Linked DNA regions of Rubrivirga marina. The protein of the gene in region 1 interacts with the protein of each later gene in a pairwise test. Links are inferred from orthologs where the notes say so. Each region holds a gene or a part of one and is shown in the gene's direction. Other genes may lie near its edges.

Region 1 (14,343 bases):
TCGATAGCTCGGGGTTCGGGATGACGAGGTCCTCGTCGATGCCGGGCACGCGGCCGAAGCCCTGACACGCCGGGCACGCGCCGAGCGGGCTGTTGAATGAGAACAGTTGCGGCGTCGGCTCCTCGAACTCCATCCCGTCGCGCTCGAAGCGGGCCGAGAACTCCAGCATCTCGAACGGCTCGCCGTCACGCGGCGCCGTGATGACGACCGCCCGCTCGTCCCCCTCGCGGAAGGCTTGCTCGACCGAGTCCGCGATCCGGTTCGTGGTCGAGTCGCTGGTGGGGTTCGTCGCCAGTCTGTCGACCAGGACGTACAGCCGCTTCGTCGGCGTGGTGACCGAGGCGGGCTCCGTCGCGTTGAGGTCGACGACCTCGGGCACGGCGCCCTTCTTGGCCTGTGTCTCGGTCGGCAGCGCGACCAGCCGATAAAAGCCGCGGGCACGGAGGGCCTTGAGCTCCTCGACCTTCTTGGCGCCCTTGTGAGAGGGGAAGGGGAAGGCGAGGTAGAACCGCGTCTTCTCTGGCAGCGCCGCTTGGATCGCCTCGGCCGACGAGCGGGGCGAGTCGCGGACCACGACTTCGCCCGACACCGGCGACACCGTCGTGCCCACACGGGCGAAGAGGAGGCGGAGGTAGTCGTAGACCTCGGTCTGGGTCGCGACCGTCGAGCGCGGGTTCTTGGTGCCCGTCTGCTGCTCAATGGCGATCGCCGGCGCGAGGCCTGTGATGAGGTCCACGTCCGGCTTGTCCATCCGGTCGAGGAACTGGCGGGCGTAGGCGCTGAGGCTCTCGACGTAGCGCCGCTGGCCCTCGGCGTAGATCGTGTCGAACACGAGCGACGACTTGCCCGATCCCGACGGGCCCGTCACGACGACGAGCTGCTTCTTCGGGATCGTCACGTCGACGTTCTTGAGGTTGTGCTGCCGCGCGCCCTTGACCACAAGGTCCTTCCCGACGAATCGGTTCTTGGACTCGCTGTTGGTTACGGTCGTCTCAGTTCGCTTCGGGGCCGTCGTCGTCTTCGCCATCGCGTGGTGTGGGGCCGAGACGCCGGCGGGGCACTCCGCCAGCGGGACGGAGAGCAACGCGGCGCAGGCAGGGAAGATGCCCCCGGGCGTGTGAAACCGTGGTGTCAGCAGGCCTTGTGTGGAGAGCGCGTGACTGGAAGCGGTGTCACGCCGAGGTGAGGCAACTCGCGGAGGGGCGGTGTGCGTTGACGTCCCATGATCGAACTTTTCCAGATCGCCCCGCTCGCCGCGCTCGAGCCCTGGCCCGCCTTCGCGGTGGGGCTCGGGCTCGCGCTGGGCGGAGCGCTCCTGCTCCACGCGGTCGTCTACGGCTCGCTCCACCGGATCCGGCGGACGGCACCGGAGCGGCTCCCGCTCCGGGGTCACCTCGTGCTCCAGACCGAGGGGCCCGCACGGTGGACGCTCGCGCTGCTCGCGCTCCGGCTCGTTCTGCCCCAACTCCCGCCCGAGGCGGCGGAGGCGACCGCGCCCCACCTCGCGACCGCCCTCTACATCAGCATCGTGCTGGCGTCGGCGTGGCTCATCATGCGGAGCGTCAAGGCCGTCCGGATGTCGCTGGGCGACCGGCTCGACCTCCAGAAGGCCGACAACCTCTCCGAACGGCGGATCCTCACGCAGGTCGGGCTGCTGCAGCGGCTCATCAACGTGGTCGTGATCGTCGTTGCGTTGGCGGCGATCCTGCTCCACTTCGAGTCGGTCCGGCGGATCGGCGCGGGGCTGCTGGCCTCGGCGGGCGTGGCCGGCATCGTGCTCGGCTTCGCGGCGCAGCGCGTGCTCGGCAACCTGTTCGCCGGCATCCAGATCGCCATCACCCAGCCCATCCGCGTCGACGACGTGGTCGTGGTCGAGGGCGAGTGGGCGCGCGTCGAGGAGATCACGCTGACCTACGTCGTCGTGCGGATCTGGGACCTCCGGCGGCTCGTCCTCCCGATCTCGTATTTTATCGAGACGCCGTTCCAGAACTGGACGCGGTCGTCGTCGCAGGTGATCGGCACGGTCTACCTCCGGACCGATTACACCGTCCCGGTCGAGGACGTGCGCGAGGCGGTGGGGCGGATCGTCGGGGGTTCGGAGCACTTCGACGGCGAGACGTGGCGGCTCCACGTGACCGACCTCGGCGAGCGGGGCGTCGAGATGCGCGCCCTCATGACGGCCTCGAACGCCGACCACGCGTGGGAGCTGCGGTGCGAGGTGCGGGAAAAGCTGCTGGCGTGGCTCCGCGAGACGCACCCGGAGGCGCTCCCGCGGACGCGCGTCGTCTTCCCCGACGCCGACGCCCACCTGCCCCACCTCGGGGGCGACGGCGTCGAGGCGGGGCGGGCGGTCTTCGAGAGGGGGCGGTAGCGGAGAACCTCCTGGCCCGCGCGCGACCGGCGGGCGTGGCTACGTTCGCCGGCCATGGGCTTTCTGAATCCGTTCCTCCTGGTCGGCCTCGCGGCGGCGGCGATCCCGATCGTCGTCCACCTCTTCAACTTCCGCCGGCCGCAGCGCGTCGACTTCTCGACGCTCCGGTTCGTGCGCGAGATCGAGGCGACCTCGATGCGCCGCGTCCGCATCCGCCAGTGGCTGCTGCTGGCGCTCCGGACGCTCGCCGTGCTGTTCCTCGTGCTCGCCTTCGCACGCCCGACGCGGACGGCCGATGCCGGAGTGTTCGAGGAGGGTGCGGCCCGGAGCCTCGTCCTCGTCCTCGACAACAGCCGGTCGATGACGCTGCGCGACGCGCAGGGCGCCCTCATCGACCAGGCGCGCACGCTCGGCGGGACGGTCGTCGAGGCGACGGGCCGCGGCGACGAGCGGACGCTCCTCCCAGTCGCCCGCCCACCCGAGTTCCGGGCGGTGCCGTACGCAACGGCCGGACCGGTCCTCGACGCCATCGCCGCGACGCCGTCCCTCGCAGGCGCCGAGCCCCTGACGGCCGCCGTTGCTCGGGCCGGAAGCCTGTTGGAGGGCGCGGCGCATCCGCGCCGTGAGATCGTCGTCGTGAGCGACTTCCAGGCCGCGACGTTTACCGACTCCGCCAGCGCCGCACTCCCCGACGACGTCGACGTGACGCTCCTTCCGCTCGGCGCACGTCGGCAGGTCAACACGGCCGTGACGGACGTGGAGGTCGTGAGCCGAATCGTGGAGCCCGGCCGGCCGGTACAGATCGAGGCGACAGTGACTCGCTACGGAGGACGCCCCGGGACGGTTGGCGCCGCGCTCCTGCTCGATGGTGAGCGCGTCGCCGAAACGGCCGTTGACGTGGTTCCAAACACGCCTGTGCGTGTCCCGTTCACGGTCACGCCTCCCGCCCGCGGGTGGCTCGGCGGCGAGGTCCGCATCGAGGCCGACGGTGCCGAGTGGGACGACGCGCGCTACTTCGCCCTCCGCGTGCCGCCGCCGCCGCGCGTGCTCGTGGTCCGCGGCGACGGCCAGCGGGCCGACCTCGTAACGCTCGCGCTGGGCGTCGCTGCCGAGTCGGGCGGCGTCGCGCTCAATGAGGTCGCCGAGGGCGCGCTGGCCGGCGCGGATCTGAGCGACTACGACGCCGTCGTGCTCGTCGGCCCTGCCTCGGTGGCCGACCCGGGGCGGCTGGCCGCGTTCGTGGCCGAGGGCGGCGGCGTCCTCGCGTTCCCCGGGACGGATCCGGAGTCGCTCAACCCGCTTCTCTCTGCGCTCGGCGCGGGCCGGATCGACGGCGCACTCGGGGAGTCCGACGGCGAGGCCATTGGTCGCACGACCGATCTCGACCTGGACCACCCGCTCTTCGCGGGGGTCTTCGACGCGGCCCGCCCGACGCCCGAGGCGGCCGATGTACGCCGCATCGCCCGCTACCGTCCGGGCGGCGCCGACGAGTCGACGCTCATTAAGACACAGACGGGCGCGCCGATGCTCCAGGAGATCCGGCGCGGCGAGGGCAGCGTGCTCCTGTTCGGCGTCGCGCCGGACCTCAGGTGGAGCGACCTCCCGCAGCGCGGCCTGTTCGTTCCCCTCCTGTACCGCGCTGCCGCGTACCTCGCCGCCGGGTCGTCGGTCGCCGACTCGGGCGAGCTGGTCGCAAGGGAAGGGGGAACCGTCCGCGTCGAGGGCGTCGAGGCGGGCGCGGCACTCCGCCTTGTGGGGCCGGACGGAACGGCGTTGACGCCACTCCAGCGGACGGTCCCGGGCGCCGTCGTCCTCGACGTGGGCGATGCCGTCGCGCGGGCGGGTCTGTACCGCGTCGTGCAAGGCGGGCGGACGCTCCGCGTGGTCGCCGTCAATGAGGACGCGCGCGAGTCGGACCCGGCACAACTGGATCCGGCGGAGGCTGCGCGTCGGCTGGAGGCCGCGACGGACCGGCCGGTCCGTGTGGTCGAGGGGGCCGCGGATTTGTCCGCCTCGGGCGAGCCGAGCGGGATGCCGCTGTGGACCCTCTTCCTGGCGCTCGCCCTCACGTGCCTCGTCGCCGAGACGCTCGTGACGACACGCTGGCGGGCAGCCCCTGGGGCGTGACCCGACAATGGGACGGAGGACCCCGAAAGTTCCTCCGCCCACGCCCCTGCCGCTCCACCACAAAACGACAGAAGTCCGATCCGGGACGATCAGCCCCTCTGTCCCGTGAGGCGGGACAGAGGGGCCGGCGTGCCGTCCCAGCACACGGAACCCATCGGCGGACCCTCGGGGAAAGGAGGGAGCGAGTCGCAGCCGACAGGTCCAGAATCGCGCCGAGATCGGGGGCGGCGCGTCCTGTGATTCCACGATTCGTAGCGGCGACACGCCGGGCGAGCGGGATGTCTGTCCAAACCAGCCCCTTCCGTCTCGATGTCTAGGCGGAGGCGCGCGAGAGACGAATTCAAGGGCCTCCCCACGAATCCGCCGCCGTTCCACTCTAGCTTTCACACAGCAGAGGCACCGTTCCCCCGGCCCGCCGCGTTCAGACCTCCGACGCCTACAGATCGCCTTTTGACGCAACCGACCTCCCGCCGACGTGAGACCGCCGTCCTCGTCGGTGTCCAGACGCCTGACACGACGCCCGCCGAACTCCGCGACGGCCTCGACGAACTCGAACTCCTCACCGATACGGCCGGCGCCGACACGGCCGCCCGCATCACCCAAAATCTCCCGCGCGTCCACGGCGCGACGTTCATCGGGAAAGGGAAGGTCGAGGAGCTCCGCAAGACCGTCGAGAAGCACAAGGCCGACCTCGTGGTGTTCGACGACGACCTCTCGCCGGTCCAGGTCCGCAACTTGGAGAAGGCGCTGAAGTCGGAGGACAACGCGGTCAAGCTGGTCGACCGGTCCGGCCTCATCCTGGACATCTTCGCCGACCGCGCGCGGACGGCGCAGGCCAAGGCACAGGTCGAACTCGCGCAGCTCCAGTACCTCCGGAGCCGCCTCACGCGGGCCTGGACCCACCTCGAGCGCCAGAAGGGCGGCATCGGGATGCGCGGGCCGGGTGAGACGCAGATCGAGACCGACCGCCGCCTCATCGGCAAGCGGATCGCCGTGCTCAAGGATCACCTCGACCGGATCGACCGCCAGCGGACCACGCAGCGGAAGGGCCGCGTCGACCAGACCCGCGTCGCGCTCGTCGGGTACACCAACGCTGGCAAGAGCACGCTCATGAACGCGCTCGCCGACGAGACGGTCTTCGCCGAAGACCGCCTCTTCGCCACGCTCGACGCCACGACCCGCCAGGTCGACCTCGACACGAACAAAGCCGTTCTCCTGGCCGACACCGTCGGGTTCATCCGGAAGCTGCCGCACGCGCTCGTCGAGAGCTTCAAGAGCACGCTCGACGAGGTCCGCGAGGCTGACCTCCTGCTCCACGTCGTCGACGTGACGCACCCAAATGCCGAGGACCACGTCCGCGTGGTCAACGAAACGCTCTCCGAGTTGGGGGCTCAGGACAAGCCGACGCTCATGGTGTTCAACAAGGTGGACGCCCTGGACGACCCCGGCCTTCTGGACCAACTCGAGCAGGCTTACGACGACGCCGTGTTCATCTCGGCCGCGCGCGGCATCGGGCTCGACGAACTCCGCACCCGTACGCTCGCCCTCGTCGAGGCGGACTACGTCGACCGCGTAGCGCTCTTGCCCGTCGCGAAGCCGAAAGCCCGGGCCCACATCCACAGCGTGGCCGAGGTGATCGAGGAGGAAGTCGGTTTCGCCGGAGACGCCTACGACGCCAGCGCGCCACCCGTCGCTGTGGTCCGCCTCCACTTCCGGGCCTCGACGAAGAACGCGCCCGACCTCGATCGGATGCTCGAGCGCTACGGCAACCTCCGCTGGCAAACGGCCGCCGACGTGCCGTCAGGCGACGGCGCCGCGCAGTCCGCCACGCTGGCGGACGACGACGGCGCGTAGCGTTTCGGCCTCGGATTCGCCGAGGCCGAGGTCGGGAGATTCCCCGAACGGGCCCGAGCGCCAGGTGAACGGTCGGTGCGGACCGGCCGCTCGCTGCATCTGGTACGCCTCTTGCCCGTCTGTAGAGGTGCCGGGTGATAGCTTGCCTCTATCCGGTCGTCCCCCCCCTACTATGACCGTTGCCACAATCCTCAGCGCCCTCGGCCCGCTCTCGACGACGGACACCGTCGGCGAGGCGCTCGTCGAGCTGGCCGACGCCCACGTCGCGCACCTCCCGGTGCTCGATCCGACCGGCCGCCTCGACTCGGTCGTGACCGAGGCCGCGCTCCGGGCGCACCCCGAGCCCAGCGCCCCGCTCGGTGCGCTCATGGCCGGCGAGCCGGTCTCCATCGGACTCGACACGCACGTGTTCGACGCGGCACACCTCATGCGCCAGCACGGCCTGAGCGTGCTCCCGGTCGTGTCCGGGGACGGCGGCTACGCCGGCCTCGTCGTTCGCCAGGACGTGTTTGGGCAGCTCGCGCACATGCTGGCGACCGAGGAGCCGGGCGCCATCGTCGTCCTCGACGTCTCCCGCACCGACTTCTCGCTTGGGCAGGTGGCCCAGATCGTCGAGCAGAACGGCGTCCGCATCCTGTCCGTGTCGACGGAGGATGACCCGGGCGCGGGGCGTGTCCGCGTGACGCTCAAGCTGAACGTGACCGACACGGCGCGCGTGCGCCACGTCATGGCGCACTACGACTACCGCGTCGTCGCCGTCTTTGACGAGGCCGAGGACGACCTCGAAGAGCGCGCCGCTGCCTTCCTGCGCTACCTCAACGTGTAACGGCGGGCAGAGGACGTGGGGCTCCCACGCCCTACGCCCCTCTTTCGACCGACTGTGCCGAACGACTCCGCCGCCTTCCACGCCGTGGCCCTCGTGGCCGCCGCCCGCGCCGCGCTTCAGACGGCACGCCGGATCGGAGACCGCCGGGCCGGGCGCGACGCGTCGGAGCAGGAGTCTGAGCGGACCGTCCGGGACGACCTCGGCGGTCTCCACGTCGAGGTGGGCGCCACGCTCGTCCGCCTCCGGCTCCGTGTCGTGACCGGCGTGCCCGAGAATGAGGCCGCCGCACTGGCGCAGGCGTTCGAGGACCGACTTCTCCTCGACGACCTGAGCGACGCGCTCGGAACGGCCCATCAGAAGCTTTTGAGCCTGTACCCGGCCGTTGACGAGTCGCTTGTCGAAGAGGCGCGCGTGCTCGCGGGTGAGTCCCGGCGCCGGTCTGTGGCCGACGAGTACGGCCGCGCTCTGGCGGCCTTCACGGCCCGCGTCGGCGACCTTCGAGACGCGCTCGGGGACGTTCTCATAGACGGCGGCGGAGGGGTGTGAACAGGGCGCGAGGGCGCCAATAGGGCCGGGGGCGAATCGTTCAGGAACGACGGCAAAACCTGCCGCGCGGCCGTAAATTTGGCCGGTTTGGCGCGGTCCCGTCGAGGGGCCTCTGCGCATCTCCCACCGATCCCCGACCGATGCCCGACACGAACGGTACCGACCGCCCCTACGAGCAGGCCACGACACCCGAGGGCGACACGCCCACGCCGCCGGCCAACGCCCTCCCGACTCCGCCGGCCTCGGGCGACGGCTCGCCTCTGCCACCTGCGGTTGCCAAGGAGTACGGCGCCGGCAACATCCAGGTGCTCGAAGGGCTGGAGGCCGTCCGCAAGCGGCCTGCCATGTACATCGGCGACGTCGGTGTGCGCGGGCTCCACCACCTCGTCTACGAGGTCGTCGACAACTCGATCGACGAGGCGCTCGCGGGCTACTGCGACCACATCGAGGTCACGATCCACGAGGACAACTCGATCTCGGTCGTCGACGACGGCCGCGGCATCCCGGTCGAGATGCACCCGCGCGAGGGCAAGCCGGCCGTCGAGGTCGTGATGACCGTTCTCCACGCGGGGGGCAAGTTCGACAAGGACACGTACAAGGTGTCCGGCGGCCTCCACGGCGTGGGCGTGAGCTGCGTGAACGCCCTCTCGGACCGGCTCGACGTCGAGGTCCGCCGCGACGGCGGCGTGTTCAAGATGGCGTTCGAGAAGGGCGACACGGTCGAGGAGCTGACCCGCGTCCGCGACCTCGGCCCGGACGAGGAGACCGGCACGACCGTCCGCTTCAAGCCGGACACCGGCATCTTCCTCGACACCGTCTACCGCTTCGACACGCTCGCGTCGCGGATGCGCGAGCTCGCCTACCTCAACAAGGGCGTGACGATCACGCTCTCCGACGAACGCGAGGAGGACGACGAGCTCCGTGCCGAGACGTACCACTCGGAGGGCGGCCTCGCCGAGTTCGTGGCCTACCTCGACGAGGCCCGCGAGTCCCTCTTCGAGGACGCGATCCACATCGAGGACGAGGACGCCGAGGTTCCTGTGTCGCTGGCCATGCGCTACAACACGGGCTACCAGGAGAACGTCCTCTCGTTCGTCAACAACATCAACACGCACGAGGGGGGGACGCACGTCTCCGGCTTCCGCCGCGCCCTCACGCGGACGCTCAAGAACTACGCGGACAACAACGACCTGCTCAAGAAGGCGAAGGTCAACCTCTCCGGCGACGACTTCCGTGAGGGCCTGACGGCCGTGCTGAGCGTGAAGGTGCAGGAGCCGCAGTTCGAGGGTCAGACCAAGACCAAGCTGGGCAACGGCGAGGTCCAGGGCGCCGTCGAGAGCCTCGTGGGGCAGAAGCTGGCCGAGTGGCTGGAGGACCACCCGCGCGAGGCCAAGACGATCGTCCAGAAGGTGATCCTGAGCGCGCAGGCGCGGACGGCGGCGCGGCGCGCCCGCGAGCTCGTCCAGCGCAAGAGCGCGTTCGGCGGCGGCGGCCTACCGGGCAAGCTGGCCGACTGCGCGTCGAAGGACCCGTCCGAGTCGGAGCTGTACCTCGTCGAGGGCGACTCGGCCGGCGGCTCGGCCAAGCAGGCCCGCGACCGGCACTTCCAAGCGATCTTGCCGCTGAGGGGCAAGATCCTGAACGTCGAGAAGGCCCGGCTCGACAAGATCCTCGACAACGAGGAGATCAAGAACATGGTGACCGCGCTCGGCGTCCAGATCGCGGCCGGCTCGGACGAGTTCTCCGACGAGAAGCTCCGCTACCACAAGGTGGTCCTGATGACCGACGCCGACGTCGACGGCGCGCACATCCGGACGCTCCTGCTCACGTTTATCTACCGGTATCTCCGTCCGCTCCTCGAAGCCGGCTACATCTACATCGCGCTTCCGCCGCTGTATCGCGCCAAGAAGGGCAAGCGCGAGCTCTACGCCTGGAACGACAAGCAGCTCAGGGACGCCATCGATGAACTCGGCGGCGCGTCCGGCGTCGGCGTCCAGCGCTACAAGGGGCTCGGCGAGATGAACCCCGAGCAGCTCTGGAGCACGACCATGGACCCGGACCACCGGATGCTCCAGATCGTGACGATCGAGGATGCCGCGGCCGCCGACAAGACGTTCTCGACGCTCATGGGCGACGCCGTCGAGCCCCGGCGCAAGTTCATCGAGCGGAACGCGAAGTACGCCACGATCGACACCTAGCCCCGCCCGCCTCGCGCCCGAGGCGGGGGGACCCGCGCGTACGTTCCCGCCCATGCGCCCCGACCTCTCCGTCGTCGTCCCCTCGTACAACGAGGCCGAGAGCCTGCCCAAGCTGGCGGACCAGATCCGCGACGCATTGGACGGCGCCGGCCTGAGCTTCGAGGTCTGGCTCGTCGACGACGGCTCGGACGACGCCTCGTGGGAGGTTATTGAGGGGCTCAATCGAGACGACGACCGGTTCGCGGGCGTCCGCTTCCGGCGGAACTACGGCAAGAGCGCCGCCCTCGCCGCCGGCTTCGGGAGGGCTCGCGGGCGCTATGTCGCCACGCTCGACGCCGATCTCCAGGACGATCCGGCCGAACTGCCTGAGATGGTCCGCCGCCTCCAGGCCGGCGCCGACCTCGTCTCCGGGTGGAAGCGGAAGCGGCACGACCCGTGGGAAAAACGCCTCCCGTCGAAGTTCTTCAACCACATCACGCGCTGGATGTCGGGGATCCCACTCCACGACTTCAACTCGGGCATCAAGGCCTACCGGCGTGAGGTGGTCGAGAGTGTCCGCGTGTACGGCGAACTCCACCGCTACATCCCGCTCCTGGCGAAGTGGGAGGGGTTCACGAACATCGAGGAGCAGGTCGTCAACCACCGCGAGCGGCTCCACGGGACGACGAAGTTCGGACTGGAGCGCTACCTCCGAGGCTTCCTCGACCTCATCACAGTCGTCTTCCTGACCCGGTTCGCGCGCCGGCCGATGGTGTTCTTCGGCGGGGCCGGAACGCTCGCGTTCGTCCTCGGCTTCCTGACGCTGGTCTACCTCACCGTCGAGAAGCTCGTATTCGGCGCGTCGATCGGCGGCCGCCCTCTGCTCCTGTTCGGCGTCATGCTCATCCTGCTCGGCGCGCAGTCGTTCCTGGCCGGGCTGCTGGGCGAGATGATCGTCCGCCCCGAGATGGAGCGGCCGGACCAGTACGACGTCCGGAGCGAGGTCACGCCGTCGGTCGACGTGCGTCGAGAGGAGCCGGTCCGGGTCTAGCCCGCCTCGGCATCGAGGTGGGCGGGGCCAGGGACAGACCCGCTGGGCCTCGGTGCGAGCCGCTGGACGAGAGCGGAGGGATCTTACGCTATGCGCATTACGCTCCTCGGCCCCGCGTGGCCCTACCGCGGCGGCATCGCCCACTTTCAGTCCGCCCTCGCTCGCGGGCTGGTGGCGCGCGGCCACAACGTGGATCAGGTCACGTTCCGACGTCAGTATCCCGAGGCGCTCTTCCCTGGCAAGACGCAGCTCGACGATGGCCCCCCGCCCGTCGATCTCCCGATCGCGGCCCAACGCATCGACTCGCTCCACCCGTTCTCGTGGGTGCGGACGGCCCGGCACGTCGCCGAGCGCGGTGCGGAGGTGGCCGTGTTCATGCACTGGATGCCATTTTTTGGCCCCGCGTTCGGAGTCATCGCGCGCCGACTTCGGAAGCGAGGCGTGAGGGTTCTGGCCGTCGTCCACAACGCGATTCCGCACGAGCGGCGGCCGGGCGACATCACGCTGACGAGGTACGGGCTCGGCGCGTGCGACGGGCTCGTGGTCATGAGCGACCAGGTCCGCGCCGACGTCGAGGCGCTCGGCCTCGGGGCCCCGGTGGAGCAGGTGGCGCACCCGGTGTACGACGGCTTCGGCGTCCCGACGCCCGCGGCGGAGGCACGCGAGGCGCTGGGACTCCCGACCGGCGTCCCGCTCTTTCTTTTCTTCGGCTTCATCCGTCGCTACAAGGGTCTCCACGTCCTGCTGGAGGCGTGGCCGCGTGTCCGCGAGCGCGTTCCGGGCGCGCAACTCGTCGTGGCCGGCGAGTTTTACGCCGACGAGGCCGAGCTCCGCGCGCAGGCCGCCGCGCTCGATGGCGTCCGCCTCGACGCCGACTACATCCCGGACGACCGCGTCGGCCTCTACTTCAGCGCCGCCGACGCCGTCGTTCAGCCGTACGTCTCGGCGACGCAGAGCGGCGTCGCCCAGATCGCGTTCCATTTCGGGACGCCCGTGATCACGACCGACGTGGGCGGGCTGGCGGAGATCGTGCCGGATGGCGAGGCCGGCCTCGTCGTCCCCCCTGAGGACCCGGGCGCGCTTGCCGACACGCTCGTGCGGTTCGTGGAGGACGACCTCGGGGAGCGACTCGCGGCCGGCGTCCGCCGCGAGCGCGAGCGGTACTCGTGGGACCGGCTCTGCGAAGCCGTCGAGCGCCTCACGGATCGCTAGCCGGCCAGGGCGATCCAGATCCCGAGGCCGACGGTCACGGCGCCGAGGCCGCGCGCGATCCAGATCGAGCGGCGGATGCCGAGCGAGCGGACCGTCGTCGGGGTGGCGAACGGGAACGCGATCATCAGCCAGCCGATGCCCGAGACGCCCAACCCGACGATGGCGCTGGCCGTCGCATCGGGCCACCCGAAAAGGGGGGCGCCGACGGCTACGCCGAGGAGCGCCGCGCTCAGACCGAGCATGGCGCGCAGGAAGGTCTTGCCGAAGCGTGCGACGCGCTCGTTGTAGGCCCGGAGGGCGGCCTCGTGCTCGGGGAGGACGTAGAGCGTCTGTTCGGTCCGCTCGCCGCCGGTGTTCGACGGCACGTCGAGCGTCAGCGGGACGACGCGGTCGGACGTCTCGTGGGACCAGATGCAGGTGGGCATGGCAGTGAACCTCCGGCGACGATGGGGGAGGGGAACGATACCGCGCGTCGGCGGGCCGTAACCTCCGATCCCACCCCCTGCGCTCGTGGACTACGACCCCGTCAAAGACCGCCTCGGCCGCTTCTTCTGGACGACGCCCGCCCGGACGAAGGCGTTCTACCGGCTGCTCGACACCGTCTTCCTCCGCTCGTGGTACGTCCGCCGCGCGCTCCGCCGGCGGATCGAGGCGTTCGGCGACCGACCCGTCAGCGTGCTCGACGCCGGGACCGGGTTCGGCCAGTACGCCTACTGGCTCGTCGACACGTTCCCCAACGTCGACGTCACGGCGGTCGACGTGAAGGACGACTACCTCGCGCGGGCGCAGACCTTCATGGCGCAGACGCCGTACGCCGGCCGCGTCGTGTTCGAGAACGCCGACCTCACGCTCCCCCTCGAGTACGAGGACGCCTTCGACCTTGCCCTCTCGGTCGACGTGATGGAGCACATCGAGGACGACCGGGCCGTCTTCCGGCACGTCCTGGCGGCGCTCAAGCCCGGCGGCGTGTTCATCGTCAACACGCCGAGCGACCAGGGCGGGTCGGGTGTGACCGAGGAGGGGGAGGAGAGCTTTATCGGCGAGCACGTCCGCGACGGGTACCCGCTGGCGGAGCTCACGGAGAAGCTGGAGACGGCCGGGCTGGAGGTCATCGAGACCGACTACGCCTACGGCCCCGCCGGCTCGGCCGCGTGGCGACTCCTCGTGAAGTGGCCGATCCAAGCGCTCAACGCGTCGTGGCTGACGGCCCCGCTCGTCGGCGCGTGGTACGCCGCGGCCGGCCCCGTCGGGCTGGCGCTGAACGCGGTCGACCTCCGCGCCGACAACGCGACGGGCACCGGCCTCCTCGTGACTTCGCGGAAACCGGCCTAGCGCGCGGCCTCCCTCCGCCTCGGCGCCGAGGCGGGGTCAGTCGCGGCGTGTGTAGCGGATGACCCAGCGGTCGGCCCAGGTCTCTCCGTCGTCGAGGGAGGCCTGCCAGCGCCACACGAGCGAGTCGGCGGTGACGTCCTCCCAGACCATCCGGTTCGTCTGCCTCTGGCCCTGCGGGTTCTCGAACGGCGCCTGCCGCATTTCGGTCACGCGGCCGTCGGCGTCGGTGGCGCCGTCGAAGAGGAGGTAGCCGCCGCCGTTGTCGACCCACGTCTGCCGCCAACCGGCCGGCGTGAGGACCGACCAACTCCCGCCCTCGAACCCGGTCTCGGCCGCGAACCGCTCTTGTATCACGCACCCGTTGTGCTCGCGCGTGATGACGTTGGTGCCGGAGGCCGTCCCGTTGGCCGTGTCCCATTCGAGGTCCCACGTACCGACCCAGAAGTCGAGCCCGTCCGCCTCGGGCGACTGGCAGGGAGGGCCCGCCTGTGCCGAGGCGGGGAGGGTGAGAGCGACGGCGGCGAGGAGGGTGACGGAGAGCCGCATCGGGCAACGGGTTGGGACGACAAGAGATAGGCCGCGGGCGCCGAGTGCGGCAAGGCACAAATGGCGAACGCGACGGCGTTCCGCCCCTCGAAGCCGCCGCCCTCAAGAGAGGCGGACCCTATGTTTAGGCGCCGTCGGTCCCCTGCAAATCGGCAGGCGGATTCCGCTCCACTCCCCCGACCCGATGCTCCACTCGTCGCGCCTCTTCGCCCGCCTCGGGCTGCTCGCGTTCGTCCTCGCCGCCCCCGCGCTCGCTCAGCCCGCGCTCGACGCGCCGCTCCCGTTCGACCCCGCCGTGCGG
Region 2 (14,711 bases), 1.6 Mb from region 1 along the record:
TACCGCGGCAGGGACCGTGATGCCGTTCCCGGGGGCGATCCACACCGACTGGCCGGCCCCGCTCTCGGCCACGTAGACGCGCCCGCCACCGAAGCCGAGCCGGGGCACCAGCACGCCGTAGTACCAACGCAGCCCCTCGTCGCGCGTCTCGGGGTCGGGCCACAGGAACGTGCTGGCGGAGTCGTCGGCGAACGCCGCGCGCATGGCCTCCCCGAGGCGGGCGGGGTCGTACGACGTGACGGTCGCGCGGCGGACGCGGGACTCCATGGCGGGCAGTCGGTGAGGACCGGGGACGCGCGGCGGCCGGGCGGGATCCGAGCGCGCGTCCCGGTGAAGGTCGGCGCGCTCATGTCAGACCATCCCCCATATCCGGGCGCGGGGGACCAGGCTGGGCCCGCTCGCGTCACTGCACCCGTCGCCCGCGCCGACTCCCATGCCGACCGTCCACCCCGTCACTGCCGCCCTCGCCGTGCTGCTCCTTCCCGCCGCGCTCCTCCTGGCCGGGCAGGCCGACGGCGGGCCCGAGCCCTCGCCCGACCTCACGCCGGCCGAGGTCGTCCGCATCCAGGTCGAGGCGCTCCAACGCAACGACGACCCGTCTCCCGACGCCGGCATCGAGACGGCCTTCCGGTTCGCGTCGCCGGCCAACCAGGTGGCGACGGGGCCCCTCGACCGGTTCGCCGCGATGGTCAAAGGGCCCGTCTACGGCGACATGCTCGACTTCGCGCGGGCCGACTTCGGGCGGATCGCGGTCGAGGACGACCGGGCCGCCCAGCGTGTGACGCTGACGCACGACGACGGCCGCCGGGCGGTCTACGTGTTCATCCTCTCGCGCCAGGACGGCGGCTTGTTCGACGGCTGCTGGATGACGGACGGCGTCACGCGCCGCCCGCTGCCGGAGGCCACGACCACGCGGATCTAGCCGAGCCAGCGCGCCAGCAGCACGCCGCCGGCCACCGACACGTTGAGCGACTCGACGCCCCGCGCGCCCTCCGCGCCGGGGATGTGGACCAGGCCGCCGCCCGAGTGCCGGAGCCGCTCGGCGACTGCGTCGGACAGTCCGTGCGCCTCGCTCCCCATGACGAGCGCGGCCGAGCGTCCCGGCGCCCACTCGGTAACGGACGTGCCGCCGAGGTCGGCGCCCCACAGCGCGACGCCGTCGCCGGCGAGTCGGTCGAGGCTGGCCCCGAGGTCGGGCACCCGGACCAACGCCACGTCCCAAATCCCACCCATCGAGGCACGGACCGCTTTGGGGTTTTCGAAGTCGGCCGTGTCCTCGTCGCCGACGACCGTGCTGACGCCGAACCACGCGGCCGTCCGTACGAGGGCGCCGACGTTGCCGGGGTCCTGTACGCCGTCGAGCAAGAGGACGGGCGCGTCGACCGGGCCCGCGCCGTCGCCGACGACGGACCGCGACACGGCGAGGACGCCCTGCGACGTGCGCGCATCGCCGACCCGGTCGAGATCGCGCGCCGCGACCGTGTGGACGACCGCGCCCGTCCGCTCCAGAAGTGCCGCGACGCGGTGGTCCCCGGCCGCCTCGGCCGTGACGAGGACCGCCTCGACCGGCGCCCCCGCGTCGACGGCCGCCTCGACCGACCGGACGCCCTCGACCAGAAACCGCCCCTGCTGGCGGCGGCCTTTCGAGCGCGAGAGCTGAGCGAGGTCTTTGAGCTGCTGGCGGGTCACGGGACGCGTCGGTGAAGGCTGGAAGGTGGGCCCACCGGGGCCCCTTCGCCAACTCCGGTGGGAGTCGAGATGCGCCATTTCCGGGCCCCGAAGCCCTCCGATCCATGAACGCCTCGCGGAGATGGAACGGAGCGGCGTGCCCACCGATAGGCGGGGTAGTTTCCTGTTCCGCCTGTTCGGAAGCGCTTCCGCGCTCTACCTTCCGGGCGCCCTCCCCCCGCCCTCCCCCGGTCCGCCGGGACGCCATGCCCGCCACCCCGTTCAAGCGCGACGTCGAGACGCGCGCGATCTACCAAGAGCCCGCCCCGCCCGTCGACAAGGAGAACCCGTTCCAGTCGATGATGGAGCGGTTCGACGTCGCCGCCGACCTCCTCAAGCTCGACCCCGGCCTCTACGACGTCCTCCGTTCGCCCACTCGGATCCACATCACGAGCATCCCGGTCGTGATGGACGACGGCCGGCTCAAGGTGTTCGAGGGCTACCGCGTGATCCACTCCGAGGTGCTCGGGCCGTCGAAGGGCGGCATCCGGTTCGCGCCCGACGTCCACGTCGACGAGGTCAAGGCGCTGGCCGCGTGGATGACGTGGAAGTGCGCCGTCGTCGGCGTCCCGTTCGGTGGGGCCAAGGGCGGCGTCTGCTGCGATCCGTCCGAGATGTCGGCCGGCGAAATCGAGCGGCTCACGCGGCGCTACACGGCCAACCTCCTCGACGTGTTCGGGCCGGACAAGGACATCCCGGCGCCCGACATGAACACGAACGAGCAGGTCATGGCGTGGCTGCTCGACACGTACTCGATGCACGCCCGCCGCACCGAGACGGCCGTCGTGACCGGCAAGCCGCTCCTCATCGGCGGCTCCGAGGGCCGGCGCGAGGCGACCGGCCGCGGCGTCATGACGACGACGCTCGGCGCGATGGACCGCCTCGGGATGCGCCCGGGCCAGGCCACGGTCGCCGTCCAGGGCTTCGGCAACGTCGGGTCGGTGGCGGCCCAGCTCCTCCGCGAGCAGGGCTGCACGATCGTCGCCGTCAGCGACGTCTCCGGCGGGTACTACAACCCGAAGGGGATCGACGTCGACGCGGCCATCGAGTACGCCGCCGAGCACGGCCGGTCGCTCGCCGGCTTCGACGGCGCCGAGACGATCTCGAACGAGGAGCTCCTCACCCTCGACGTCGACGTGCTGGCGCCGTGCGCCAAGGAGAACCAGATCACGGCCAAGAACGCGGCCGACGTCAAGGCCAAGATCGTGGCCGAGGGCGCCAACGGCCCCACGACGCCGAACGCCGACGAGATCCTCCAGCAGAACGGCGTCCTCGTCATCCCGGACATCCTCGCCAACGCGGGCGGCGTGACCGTCTCGTACTTCGAGTGGGTCCAGGACCGCCAGGGCTACTTCTGGACGAAGGACCGCGTGAACCGCCGGCTCGACCGGATGATGCGCGCCGCCTTCGACCGCGTCTACGACGCCGCCGAGCGCTACGACACGTCCATGCGGATCGGTGCGTACGTGATCGCCATCGAGAAGGTGGCCGGCGCGCTGAAGATGCGGGGGATCTACGCCTAGGGCGTAGGACGTAGAGCGTGGGGCCCGTTGTCCGGTCCCACGCTCTCCCCATCGTGTCCGTGCTCCCCACCCTCTGGCGTCTTCCGCGTCTGGCGCTCGTCGGGCTCGTTCGACTGTACCAGGGGGCCATCTCGCCGTGGCTCCCGGCGTCGTGCCGCTACACCCCGACGTGCTCGGAATACGCGGTCCAAGCGCTCCGCGAGTACGGCGCCGTCCGGGGCACGATCCTCGCCGCGTGGCGCATCCTCCGGTGCAACCCGTGGGGCGGCCACGGACACGACCCGCCGCGCTGGTTCGGGGAGAACGCAGGAACGGACGGTGCCGGCCCGGGGTGAGAGCGGCCCCACGCTCACCCCCGCATGTCCGCCGACCTCCACCGTACGCTCGCCCGCGACACGCCCGTCGCCTGCGCCGTCGTCACCGCCTCCGACTCCCGCACCGAGGCCGACGACACGAGCGGGAAGCTCCTCTGCGACGGGGTCCGCGAGGCCGGCCACACGCTCGAGTTCTACCGGATCGTGCCCGACGACGGCGAGGCCATCCGGGCCGTCCTGCTCCACCTCGCCGGCCGCGTCGAGGCCGTCATCACCACGGGCGGGACCGGCATCGGGCGCCGCGACCGGACCATCGAGGTCGCCGACCGGCTGATCCAGAAGCCCCTGCCCGGCTTCGGCGAGCTGTTCCGGATGCTGTCGTACGACGAGATCGGCGCCGCGGCGATGCTCTCGCGGGCGACGGCTGGGCTCTACGGACCCGAGGACGGCGACCCCGAGACGCTCCTGTTCTGCTGCCCCGGTTCGACGGCCGCCGTCGACCTCGCGCTCCACCGGCTCATCTTGCCCGACCTCCAGCACCTCGTGTGGGAGGCCGTCCGCCAGCCGGCCGCGAAGCCGCCGCCGCGCCCCCAGTTCCCCGTCGAGCCCGCCGGCTCCGGCCTCTAGTCCGACTCGGCCCACGTCGGGCGACTCCCCGAGGCGGACCGGCGGGGCGCGACTCTGAATCACCGGGGCTAGTTCCGGCGCGTCGGGCGGTTGACGCGGTTGGCGAGCGCCTCGTCGGCCTTGTCGGTCTGGGGGAGGTCGTCGCGGGAGGCCTCTCCGTACCAGCACGCTAGCGCGAGCGCGAGCGCCACGTCTTCGTGGTCGCCGAGGTCGACCTCCCCGCCGGTCGCGGACGCGATGCGGGCCTGCGGCTCACGGGCATCCACGGCGGCAGCGCTCGCCTCGTTGGCCGTGATCGGGGCCTTGATGACCTCCGTCGACGTGTTGGCGGCCGAGCCGGACTGCTCGACGACGACGGCGTCCGGGCCGTCGGTCCCGTCGTCGTCGAGGTCGCCCTCGGCGTCGCGGTCGGAATCCGGCGCGGCGGCCTCGAGGTCGGCGGAGGCGTACATCGCCTCGATGGCTTCGGAGGCCGCATCGAGCGAGCCTGGAGCGTCGATGGCGCCGTCGCGGTAGAGCCGCTCGAACGTGTCGACGAGGACCTGCGCCGGAACGTCGTGGGCGTCCGAATCGCCGGAGCCGACGTGGACGGCGACGGCGCTCGGGCCGATCTCGTGGAACGCGTCGGCGACGGCCTGGCCGCCCGACGTCACGAGCGTCGTCTGCCCGGCATACTGCTTCTCGCTCCCGATCGCGTCGAGGACGGCGCGGAGCGGGTCGTCACCGGTGACGCGGCGGAGGTCGCGGACGGCGTAGGTCGGGGCCGAGCCGTCGCCGAGGACCTCGACGATGGCGTAGGCACGGGGGGCGCCGTCGGTGGCGTGGACGGCGCAGAGGAAGCGGGCCATGAGTGGGGGACGGGAGAAAGAGGGGCCGATCTCAACGGGCCGCCACCGCCCCCCGTTCCTCCCTCGCCCCCTCCCACCTCGACGCCGAGGCGGACCACCTCGGGCAAACCGACGCGCCTCGGCACGGCGTCGCGTTCGACTCCTCCCTAATCCTCCTGTGCCGGGTCGTGCCTCGCCCGATCCCCTACACCCAGTCCTCGCCCAGCGACGACACGTGGACCATGTTCGTGAGCCCCATGGCCGGCAGCGGGAGCCCGGCCGTGATGACGATCCGCGTGCCGGGCTCGTAGTCGCCCCGCTCGAGGAGCTGCTGGTGGACCGTCCGGACGCCGTCGTCGGTGTGCTCCTGGAACCCGATGGCGATGGGCTCGACGCCCCACGTCAGGGCGATCCGGCCGAGCGCCGCCTCGTCGTCGGTGAAGGCGTAGATCGGGACGCCGGGCCGGTGGCTGGCGATCGCTCGGGCCGTCGAGCCCGAGTGGGTCAGGCAGCAGATGGCCTCCGCGCGGGTCTCGTCGGCCAGCCGGACGGCCGTGTACGAGACGGCGTCGGAGACGGGCTGCGCGGCGTCGGAGACCGCCTCCATGGCCTGTCGCCCGCCGAGCACGCGCCGGTTGGCCTCAGCCTGACGAACGATCTCGTCCATGATCCGGACGGCCTCGACGGGGTACTTCCCGGCCGCCGTCTCGCCCGAGAGCATGACCGCGTCGGACCCGTCGAGCACGGCGTTCGCGACGTCGGTCGCCTCGGCCCGCGTCGGGCGCGGGTTCTCGATCATCGACTCGAGCATCTGGGTCGCCGTGATGACCGGCTTGGCCGCCTCGAGGCAGGCCCGGATGAGCTGTTTCTGGACGATCGGGACCTCCTGCATCGGGATCTCGATGCCGAGGTCGCCGCGGGCCACCATCACGCCGGCCGTCGCCGCGAGGATCGCCTCGAAGTCGTCGACGGCCTCGGGCTTCTCGATCTTCGAGATCACCGGGATGTCCTTGCCAGCGGCCCGGATGCGCCGGTTGATGTCCTCGACGTCGGACCCCGAGCGGACGAACGACAGGGCGATAAAGTCGACGTCGTGGTCGAGCCCGAAGGCGAGGTCCGCGAGGTCTTTGTCGGTGAGCGACGGCCGGGCCGTCTTGAGCTTCGGCAGGTTGACGCCCTTCCGGCTCCGCAGCGGCCCGCCCACCACGACCTCGGTGTGGACGTCGTTGCCGTCGACGCGGGTCACGACGAGCTCGAGGTGGCCGTCGTCGAGGAGGATCCGATTGCCCTCGGAGACCTCCTCGGCGAGCGCGTCGTAGCTCACGTAGCACCGCTCGGCGGTCCCCTCGTCCATCCGCTCGCTCGTGAGCACGAGCGGCGCGCCCTTGTGGATGAGCACGCCGCCGTCCTTGACCTTGCCGAGCCGGATCTTCGGCCCCTGGAGGTCCTGGAGGATCGGGACCACGCGCCCCGCCGCCTTCGCCTCCTCGCGGACGATCTCCATCATCTCGCGGTGATCGTCGTGCGAGCCGTGCGAGAAGTTGAGTCGGGCCACGTCCATCCCGGCCCCGATGAGCGCGCGGACGCCCTCGCGGGAGGCGACGGCCGGGCCGAGCGTGCAGACGATCTTCGTACGACGGGGCGTGGGCCGGGGCATGGGTCGGGCTGAGAGGACGGGCAGAAGGGGACGCCGCGACGTGTGCGGCGGGTCCAACCTACGCCTCGCCCCGCGCGACCTGCGCGGCGGGCCCGCTAAATCTCATCGGCACGGCTGACACGGCGGGGTGCCCCCCGCTCACTCGCCGAGGATCCGGATGGCGCCGCCCTTCCCCTCCTGCTCGACGCGGACGGAGCCCGTCCCGTCCCCCGTGCGGAGGCCCGAGTACACCGTCGGCGCGGGCTCGGCGGGCATCGGCACGGGCGTCCCCGTCACGGCCGAGGCCGCGGGGGCCTCCGGAGCCGGGGAAGCCGCTGCAACGCCGTCCATCATCGCCTCGGTGACTCCGGCCTGTGCCAGCGCGCACGGCACGGTCGCCTCCATCGCCGCCTCGGCGACGGCGCGGATCTCGTCCGGCGCGGAGGCGAGGTCGGCGGAGGAGTACTCGATGCTCCGGTCGAGGTCGGCGGCCGGGATGCCGCGGGCGATCGTCCGCTCGGCGACGCAGCCGCAGAGTTGGCCGGCGTCGATCCCCTCAACCTGCTGGACGTCGGGCGACGCGGCGCAGGCCTGGACGAACCGCTGCTGGGCGGAGGCGGGCGCCGCAACGGCGGCGAGGGCGACGAGAAGGCCGAGGAGGCGCATGGCGGTGCGAGGAGTTCCGCCGGGGTATCGGCCGGCGGGGACGCGGCCTCAACTCCGCCCGCCTCGGTCGTCCGGGCCGAACCGCTCGGACCGACGCCGCGCCGAGGCGGACGCTGTCGCTCGCCCTACCCCGCCGTGACGCCCATCGACCGGCTCGTCCAGTCGTAGGCGAAGCGGGCCAGCTCGGCGCCGCTCCGGAGCCCCAGCTTCCGTTTGACGTTGGCGCGGTAGCTCTCGATGGTCTTGACCGAGAGGTTGAGCTCCCCCGCGATCTCACGCGTCGACATCCCGCCACCGATGAGGCGAACGACCTCGGCCTCGCGATCGGACAACTGCTCGGCGGGCGGGCGGCTCTCTTCGGGGCCCTCGACGGCCCGGCGCACGAGTTCGTCGGCGAGGGCCGGGCTGAGGTAGAGGTCCCCGGACAGGATCCGCCGGATGGCCGGGATGATCTCGCTCGGGTCGCCCTGCTTCATGACGTAGCCCTGGGCCCCGTTGCGGAGCACCCGCTCGGCGTAGAACCGCTCCTGGTGCATCGACAGGACGAGGACGGGCAGGTCGTCGCGGCGCGCGCGGATCTGGCCGATCACGTCGAGGCCCGACCCCTGCTTGAGCCCGATGTCGAGCACGACGAAGTCGACCTCCTCCGAGTCGATCACCCCCAGCGCCTCGTCGGCCGTGGCGGCCTCGGCGACGATCTCGAGGTCGGGCTCGCGCTCGACGAGCCGCTCGAGCCCCTGGCGGACGATGGGGTGATCGTCGACGATGAGGATGCGGACGCGAGCGCCGTTCGTCGGGGCGGAATCCATGGCGAGCAGGAGAAGCGGGGGAAAAGGGTACCACAGCTTCGAGGCGGAGCCGCAGCCATCCGCGCCGAAAGTGCGTGAGGGTTTCCCCCAAGGGCGGTCCGTGAGGTGCCGTCGAAGTCCCCGCCGAGGCAGGTCAGAGGGTGCCCTGTGACAGGTCGGCGTCGCTGGCTTTCGGTATCTTCGCCGAGATCCCCCCGCCCCTGTTTTCGCCCCATGGCTGAGATCCCCGACAGCGCCTCGCGCATCATCCCGATCAACATCGAGGAGGAGATGAAGTCCTCCTACATCGACTACTCGATGTCGGTGATCGTGAGCCGGGCGCTGCCCGACGTCCGCGATGGGCTCAAGCCGGTCCAGCGGCGCGTGCTCTACGGCATGCAGGAGCTGGGGCTGGCCGCCGGTCGGGCCCACAAGAAGTCGGCGCGCATCGTCGGCGAGGTCCTCGGCAAGTACCACCCGCACGGCGACCAGTCGGTCTACGACGCGCTCGTCCGGATGGCCCAGGACTTCAACGTCCGCGGGCCGCTCGTCGACGGGCAGGGCAACTTCGGCTCGATCGACGGCGACTCGGCGGCGGCCATGCGCTACACCGAGGCCCGCCTGACGCGGCTCTCGGAGGAACTGCTCCGCGACCTCGACAAGGAGACCGTCGACTACACGCCCAACTTCGACGGGTCGCTGAACGAGCCGTCGGTCCTGCCGGCGGCGCTCCCGAACCTCCTCCTGAACGGGGCCTCCGGCATCGCGGTCGGGATGGCGACGAACATCCCGCCGCACAACCTCGGCGAGCTCGTCGACGGGATCGTGGCGTACATCGAGGACCCGGAGGTCGAGCTCGACGTGCTCATGGAGCACATCCCGGCCCCCGACTTCCCGACGGGCGGCGTGATCTACGGCGTCGGCGGCGTGCGCGAGGCGTACCGGACGGGCCGCGGGCGCGTGGTGATGCGCGCCAAGATGCACGAGGAGGAGATCAAGCGCCGCGGCGGCGACGGCGTCGGGCGCGAGGCGCTCGTGGTGACCGAGATCCCGTACCAGGTCAACAAGTCGACACTAATCGAGAAGATCGCCCACGCCGTCCGCGACAAGAAGGTCGACGGCATCGCCGACCTCCGCGACGAGTCGGACCGCGACGGGATGCGGATCGTGATGGAGCTCCGCCGTGACGCGGTCCCGGAGGTCACGAAGAACCAGCTGTTCAAGTACACCCAGCTCCAGCAGACCTTCGGCATGAACATGATCGCCCTGGTGGGCGGTCGGCCGAAGACGCTGGGGCTGAAGGACATGATTCGGCACTACGTCGATCATCGTCACGAGATCGTCGTCCGGCGGACGGAGTTCGAGCTCCGCAAGGCCGAGGAGCGGGCGCACATCCTGGAGGGCCTGACGATCGCGCTCGACCACCTCGACGCGGTCATCTCGATCATCCGCCACTCCGCCGACACCGACGCGGCCAAGGTCAACCTCATGCGGGGCGTCTACCCGCAGCGGCTCTCGGCCGAGCAGCGCGACCGCCTCGGGCTGCCGGAGCGGTCGCCGGTGGAGATCACCGGCGAGCGCGAGGCGACGGGCTACGCGCTCTCGCGGGAGGACTTCACGCCGCAGCCGTGGCTCAGCTCGGCCCAGGCCGACGCCATCCTCGCCCTCCGCCTCAGCCGCCTCACCGGGCTGGAGCGCGACAAGATCGCCGCCGAGTACCGCGACATCCTCCAAGAGGTCGAGCGGCTCCAGGCCATCCTCGCCTCCCGCGACCTCCGCATGCAGATCATCGCGGACGAGCTCCGCGAGGTCGCCGAGAAGTACGCCGACCCGCGACGGACGGAGATCGACATCATGGGCGGCGGGGACATCGACCTCGAGGACCTCATCGAGGACGAGCACGTCGTGGTGACGATCACGAACCAGGGCCTCATCAAGCGGACGGCCATCGACGAGTACCGGTCGCAGAACCGCGGCGGGACCGGGCACCGCGGGACGGGGACGCGCGACGAGGACTTCGTGGAACACCTGTTCACGGCCGGCGCCCACGACTACCTCCTCTTCTTTACCGACCACGGCCAGTGCTACTGGCTCCGGGTCTACAACGTGCCGGAGGGCTCGCGGACGGCGAAGGGCCGCTCGATCCGGAACCTCATCCAGATCGACGCCGAGGACCGCGTCCGCGCCGTCATCGCGCTCAAGAAGGAGGACTTCCGCGACGACGACTTCCTCGAGAACCACTTCGTCACGATGGCGACGAAGCAGGGGCTCGTCAAGAAGACGGCGCTCAGCGCGTTCAAGCGGCCGCTCGTGACCGGCATCATCGCGATCGACATCGTCGACGGCGACCAGCTCATCGAGGCGCACCTCACGGATGGCGGCACGGAGATCCTCCTGGGGTCGTCAGAGGGCCAGGCCATCCGGTTCCACGAGTCGGACGTCCGGTCGATGGGCCGGAAGAGCCGCGGCGTGCGCGGCATGAAGCTCCCCGACGGCGAGCAGATCGTCGGGATGATCGCCGTGCGCCGCGACGGCGCCCAGGTGCTGACGATCTCGCAGAACGGCTTCGGCAAGCGGACGCCGGTCGAGACGCTGAAAGAAGGCGGCGAGGACGGCGAGACGAACTCGAACTACACGTTCCGCCTCCAGAGCCGCGGCGGCAAGGGCGTCCTCGCGCAGAAGACGACGGCGAAGACGGGCCCCCTCGTGGCGCTCAAGAGCGTGCTCGACGACGACCAGCTGATGATCGCGACGGAGGCCGGCATCATGATCCGGATGGCCGTCTCGGACATCTCGACGTACGGCCGCAACACGCAGGGCGTCCGCATCCTCCGGCTCAAGGACCACGACGCGATCGCCGACGTGGCCCGCGTGGTGATCGAGGACGAGGAGGACGTCGCGATCCTCGCGACCGACGGCGACGCGGTCCCCACCGAAGCCGCGGACGACGCGCCCGAGGCGGACGAGTAGGCCCGCCTCGGCGCCGAGGCGGGCCGGGTCAGGCGCTCCCGTCGACCTCGCCCCGTTCGCGAGCGGCGGCCTCGCGGACGCGCTCGACGGCCCGGGCCTCGATCAGCCCCAGCTCGGCGGCGGCCTCGGCGGCCTCGGCCGTGGTCTCGATCCTGCGCATCGGGACGCCGCGGGCCTCAACGTCGCGGGCGATCCGGTCGACCTCCCGCGTCCGCGCCGGGTCGCCCACGTCCCGGATGAACACGGCCCGGACGCGGCCCGGGTACCGGGCGACGGCCTGCTGGTAGATCTCGGCGTCCTCCTGCCCGCTGTCGCCAACGAGGACGGCGGGAAGGTCGGGGTAGAAGCTCAGCACCTCGCGGATCCGGGCGAGCTTGTGGTCGAGGTGGCCGGACTTGATGAACACCCCGGGGTCGACGCCGAAGTTCTTGAGGTACACGGCGCCCGGCGGCACGTCGCGGTGCTCCAGCGTCCCGACGAACTGGCGGTACAGGTTCCACGGCGACGACGACAGGTAGACGACGGGGTTCGTCGCCACGCCGCCCTCCTCCCCCAGCGCCCGGTACCACGCGCCGACACCGGGGAAGACCTCGCGCGTGGTGGCGTTGTTGAGCATCACCACGCGCGCGAACCGGATCTTGTCGGTGGCGCCGGTCCGCACGACGGTGTCGTCGAGGTCGGAGACGAGGACGAACCGGGCGCCGGGAGGCGGCACCTGGAAACGGTGGACCACCTCGGGCGCAGGGCGGTCGGCCTCGGCGGGCTCGAGGAGGCGGACGACGGCCTCCCGCCAGAGGGGACCGTCGGGGAGATCGGCGGCGAGGTCGAGGTCGTAGAACCCGTCGTCGTCCGTCGTCACCTCGACGGTCCGGCGGCCGAGGGTGACGGCCAGCCGGGCGTGGGGCACCTCGTCGCTGAGGAACCGGCGGGCGTTCAGACGGACGCTCTCCCACCGGGTCAGCGCTCCTTCGTGGTCGACCTCCTCGTCGTCGAGGACGCGGCCGAGCAGGCGGACGCGGTCGGGCCTGCCGAGGCCGTGGTACGGGAGGACGTGGAGGTCGTCCCAGAGTCCGAAGCGGCGGCGGATGCGAGAGACGGAATGGTCGACGGCACGCTCGGCGGCGACGAGCGCGGAGAGGAACGGGTTCGGCACGAGACGGCAGGGCGGGCCGGGGCCTACGCGCGGCCGTGCGGGGCCGGTCCCACCTCCAGCGAGGACGGGCGGCCTCGGCTCGCAAGCTCCGCCCCCCCGGCGAGACGCCGAGGCGGACGACCCCAGGAGCGGGAGCGACAGGTGGAACGTCGTCCCCTTCCCGAGGCCGGGGCACTCGGCCCACAGCTGACCGCGGTGGTGGACGATCCCCCAGCGAGCCAGCGATGTGGCCGAGGGGTCGAGGGCGCGGCGCCGTCGACCCACCGGAGGACCGCGTCGGGGTCGTTGGGATTCCGTCGCGAGAGACCGAGAGCGTCGATGACGTGGGCGTCCGTTCCTCCCGACGCCCTTCCCTCGCCGTCTTCGACCCGCTCCGATTCCGTGCACGGCAGGGCGAGTTTGCCGTGCCTGTCCAACGTTGCACGCAGGCGCCCCCCCTTTTCTGCCTGCGAGACTCCCCGCGAGAGCCCGAACTAGGCGGCGGCCAGCGGGAGCCGGGCGTGGAACGTGGCGCCGCGGCCGGGCCCTGGGCTCTCCGCCCAGAGCCGCCCCCCGTGCTGGAGCACGACCGCGCGGGCGACCGTCAGCCCGACGCCGAGCCCCTCGTGGTCGCGGTGGTCGGGGTCCGAGACCTGGACGTACGCCTCGAAGACCCGCTCGAGGTCGCGGGTGTCAAGGCCACGCCCCTCGTCGGCGACGGCGACACGGACCTCGGCGTGGGCCACCTCGGCGCCGAGGCGGACGGGGCCGTCGGGGGCCGAGAACTGCACGGCGTTGCGGAGGAGGTTGCGGAACGCGAGCCGGAGTCGGCGGCCGTCGCCCTCCACGAGGAGCGGTCCGGGCGGGAGGGCGATCTCGGCGTGCGGCGCCCACTCGGCGGCGGCGTCCCGCAGGACGCCCGCCAGGGACGTCAGCGCGCCGGGGTGGACGCCCGTCCTCGCGCGGAGCTCGGCCATCACGTCGATGGTCTCGACGACGTCCATCATCCGGTCGCCGGCCTTGACGACGGCGGCGGCGAACCCGTGGAGGTCGCCGCGGACCTCCTCGGCGAGGATCGCCCCGAAGCCCTGGACCGCCGTGATCGGCGTCCGGAGCTCGTGGGAGGCGATGGCCATGAAGTCGGTCTTGAGCCGGTCGAGCTCGGAAAGCCGGTCGTGGGCCCGGCGGAGCGCCGCCTCGTGGCGCGCGTTCCGGATCGCGACGGCCGCCTGAGACGCGACGATGAGGAGGGCCTCGGCGTCGGCCCGGTCGAACGCCTCGCGGCGGGGATTCAGCGCCTGGAGCACGCCGACGGGACTCCCGTCGATCCGCATCGGGACGCCGACCAGCGAGCGCGTGGCGAAGCCGGTGCGCCGGTCGGTCGCCTTGTGGTGGCGGGCATCGGCGTCGGTGTCGGCGGCGTAGAGGATCCGGTTCTCTCGGAACGTCGTGCCGGCCAAGCTGCCGAGAAGCGGGACCTCGGTTCCGACGAGCGTCGACCCGGCGACCCCCGTCGCGGCCTCGAACCGGAGCGCACCCGTGACCTCGTCGAACAGGAGGATCGAGGCGGCCTCGCAGTCGAGGACGTCGGTCGTCGTCTGGGCGATGTAGTCGAGCAGCCGGGACGTGTCGCCGTAGGCGTTGAGCGCGACGCTGACGTCGAGGAGGCGGCGGAGCCGGGCGAGGGTCGTCTCGGGCGACTCGGCTGGCCGGCCGAGCGGGGTGGTCTCTGTGAGGACCATCGGGGGTCGAGTGGGCGCGCGAGGGGTATCGGCCCCCACGGGCGCGACATCAAGCGCGGGCCGGCCCCGCCCGCCTCGGCGCCGAGGTGGAGGCGGTCAGCCGGCGAGCGCCTTGCGGCGGCGCTTGAAGCCGACGGCCGCGCTCGTGTAGCCGCCGCCGGCCCCATCCACGAAGTGGACCTGCTGGCCCATCCGCCGGTAGACGAGGCACGTGAGGACGGCGCGGTCGGAGACGTGGAGGCCGTACGCCAGCCGGCCTTCCTCGTACAGTCGGTCGAGAGCGGCCTCGAGCCGCGCTCGCTCCTCGGGCCCGCCCGCAAGAACCATCCGCAGGACGCCATCGAACTTGCGGTAGTCGGTCGAGGCGCGGAACAGCTTGGGATACCGCTCCCAGTCGGTCTCGGACGTCTCGATGCCGAACCGAATGAGGACGCGGCCGATCACGTTGAGCGCCCACAGCGTCGCGCGCCGGCGGAGCGGCCGGTCGGGGTGCCGAAGGCGGACCTCGGGGCCGAACTTGGCCGGTGTCGTCGCCAGCCGGAGCCGGTCGAGCGCGACGGGGTGCGCCGAGTCGGCGCCGTAGACCTCGCCGATGAGGCCGAGCACCTCGCGGTACGTCACGTCACGGTCATCGCTGACGGCCTCGATGAGGAGGGAGACGGTCTCGCCTCGCGGGCTCTTGACGTCCTGCCACCGGCACTCGAGCCCCTCGTACGGGTCCCCGTCGCTCTCCCGCGGCGAGGCCCGGCTCGCCCACC

Evidence for each region.
Region 2: the proteins of gyrB (region 1) and gyrA interact in binary tests that used the Escherichia coli proteins (3 or more experiments, as listed by UniProt). The link is inferred for Rubrivirga marina from one-to-one orthologs.

The regions. Positions count from the first base shown.
Region 1 is NZ_MQWD01000001.1:799,925-814,267, reverse strand. The notes cover bases 7,467-10,393. They hold gyrB (DNA topoisomerase (ATP-hydrolyzing) subunit B), read left to right. Parts: upstream 7,467-7,864; coding sequence 7,865-9,922; downstream 9,923-10,393. Other genes in these bases: BSZ37_RS03160 (glycosyltransferase family 2 protein), read left to right, coding at 9,975-10,393; BSZ37_RS03170 (hypothetical protein), read left to right, coding at 7,467-7,724. In the rest of the region: excinuclease ABC subunit UvrA, read right to left, coding at 1-1,027; BSZ37_RS03190 (mechanosensitive ion channel family protein), read left to right, coding at 1,223-2,371; BSZ37_RS03185 (vWA domain-containing protein), read left to right, coding at 2,426-4,498; GTPase HflX, read left to right, coding at 4,949-6,352; BSZ37_RS03175 (CBS domain-containing protein), read left to right, coding at 6,525-7,178; more of BSZ37_RS03170, read left to right, coding at 7,233-7,466; more of BSZ37_RS03160, read left to right, coding at 10,394-10,952; BSZ37_RS03155 (glycosyltransferase), read left to right, coding at 11,043-12,164; BSZ37_RS03150 (hypothetical protein), read right to left, coding at 12,161-12,589; BSZ37_RS03145 (class I SAM-dependent methyltransferase), read left to right, coding at 12,675-13,496; BSZ37_RS21385 (hypothetical protein), read right to left, coding at 13,533-14,042; BSZ37_RS03135 (M16 family metallopeptidase), read left to right, coding at 14,227-14,343. UniProt on the Escherichia coli protein: DNA gyrase negatively supercoils closed circular double-stranded DNA in an ATP-dependent manner to maintain chromosomes in an underwound state.
Region 2 is NZ_MQWD01000001.1:2,397,745-2,412,455, reverse strand. Bases 7,985-11,279 are described here. They hold gyrA (DNA gyrase subunit A), read left to right. Parts: upstream 7,985-8,352; coding sequence 8,353-11,079; downstream 11,080-11,279. Other genes in these bases: BSZ37_RS09790 (App1 family protein phosphatidate phosphatase), read right to left, coding at 11,108-11,279; BSZ37_RS09800 (response regulator), read right to left, coding at 7,985-8,130. Outside these bases: BSZ37_RS09845 (GNAT family N-acetyltransferase), read right to left, coding at 1-267; BSZ37_RS09840 (DUF4864 domain-containing protein), read left to right, coding at 434-922; BSZ37_RS09835 (TrmH family RNA methyltransferase), read right to left, coding at 919-1,689; BSZ37_RS09830 (Glu/Leu/Phe/Val family dehydrogenase), read left to right, coding at 1,935-3,251; membrane protein insertion efficiency factor YidD, read left to right, coding at 3,311-3,586; BSZ37_RS09820 (MogA/MoaB family molybdenum cofactor biosynthesis protein), read left to right, coding at 3,611-4,192; BSZ37_RS09815 (hypothetical protein), read right to left, coding at 4,261-5,040; pyk (pyruvate kinase), read right to left, coding at 5,225-6,676; BSZ37_RS09805 (hypothetical protein), read right to left, coding at 6,815-7,321; more of BSZ37_RS09800, read right to left, coding at 7,447-7,984; more of BSZ37_RS09790, read right to left, coding at 11,280-12,232; BSZ37_RS09785 (GAF domain-containing sensor histidine kinase), read right to left, coding at 12,706-13,953; BSZ37_RS09780 (DUF3095 domain-containing protein), read right to left, coding at 14,050-14,711. UniProt on the Escherichia coli protein: A type II topoisomerase that negatively supercoils closed circular double-stranded (ds) DNA in an ATP-dependent manner to maintain chromosomes in an underwound state.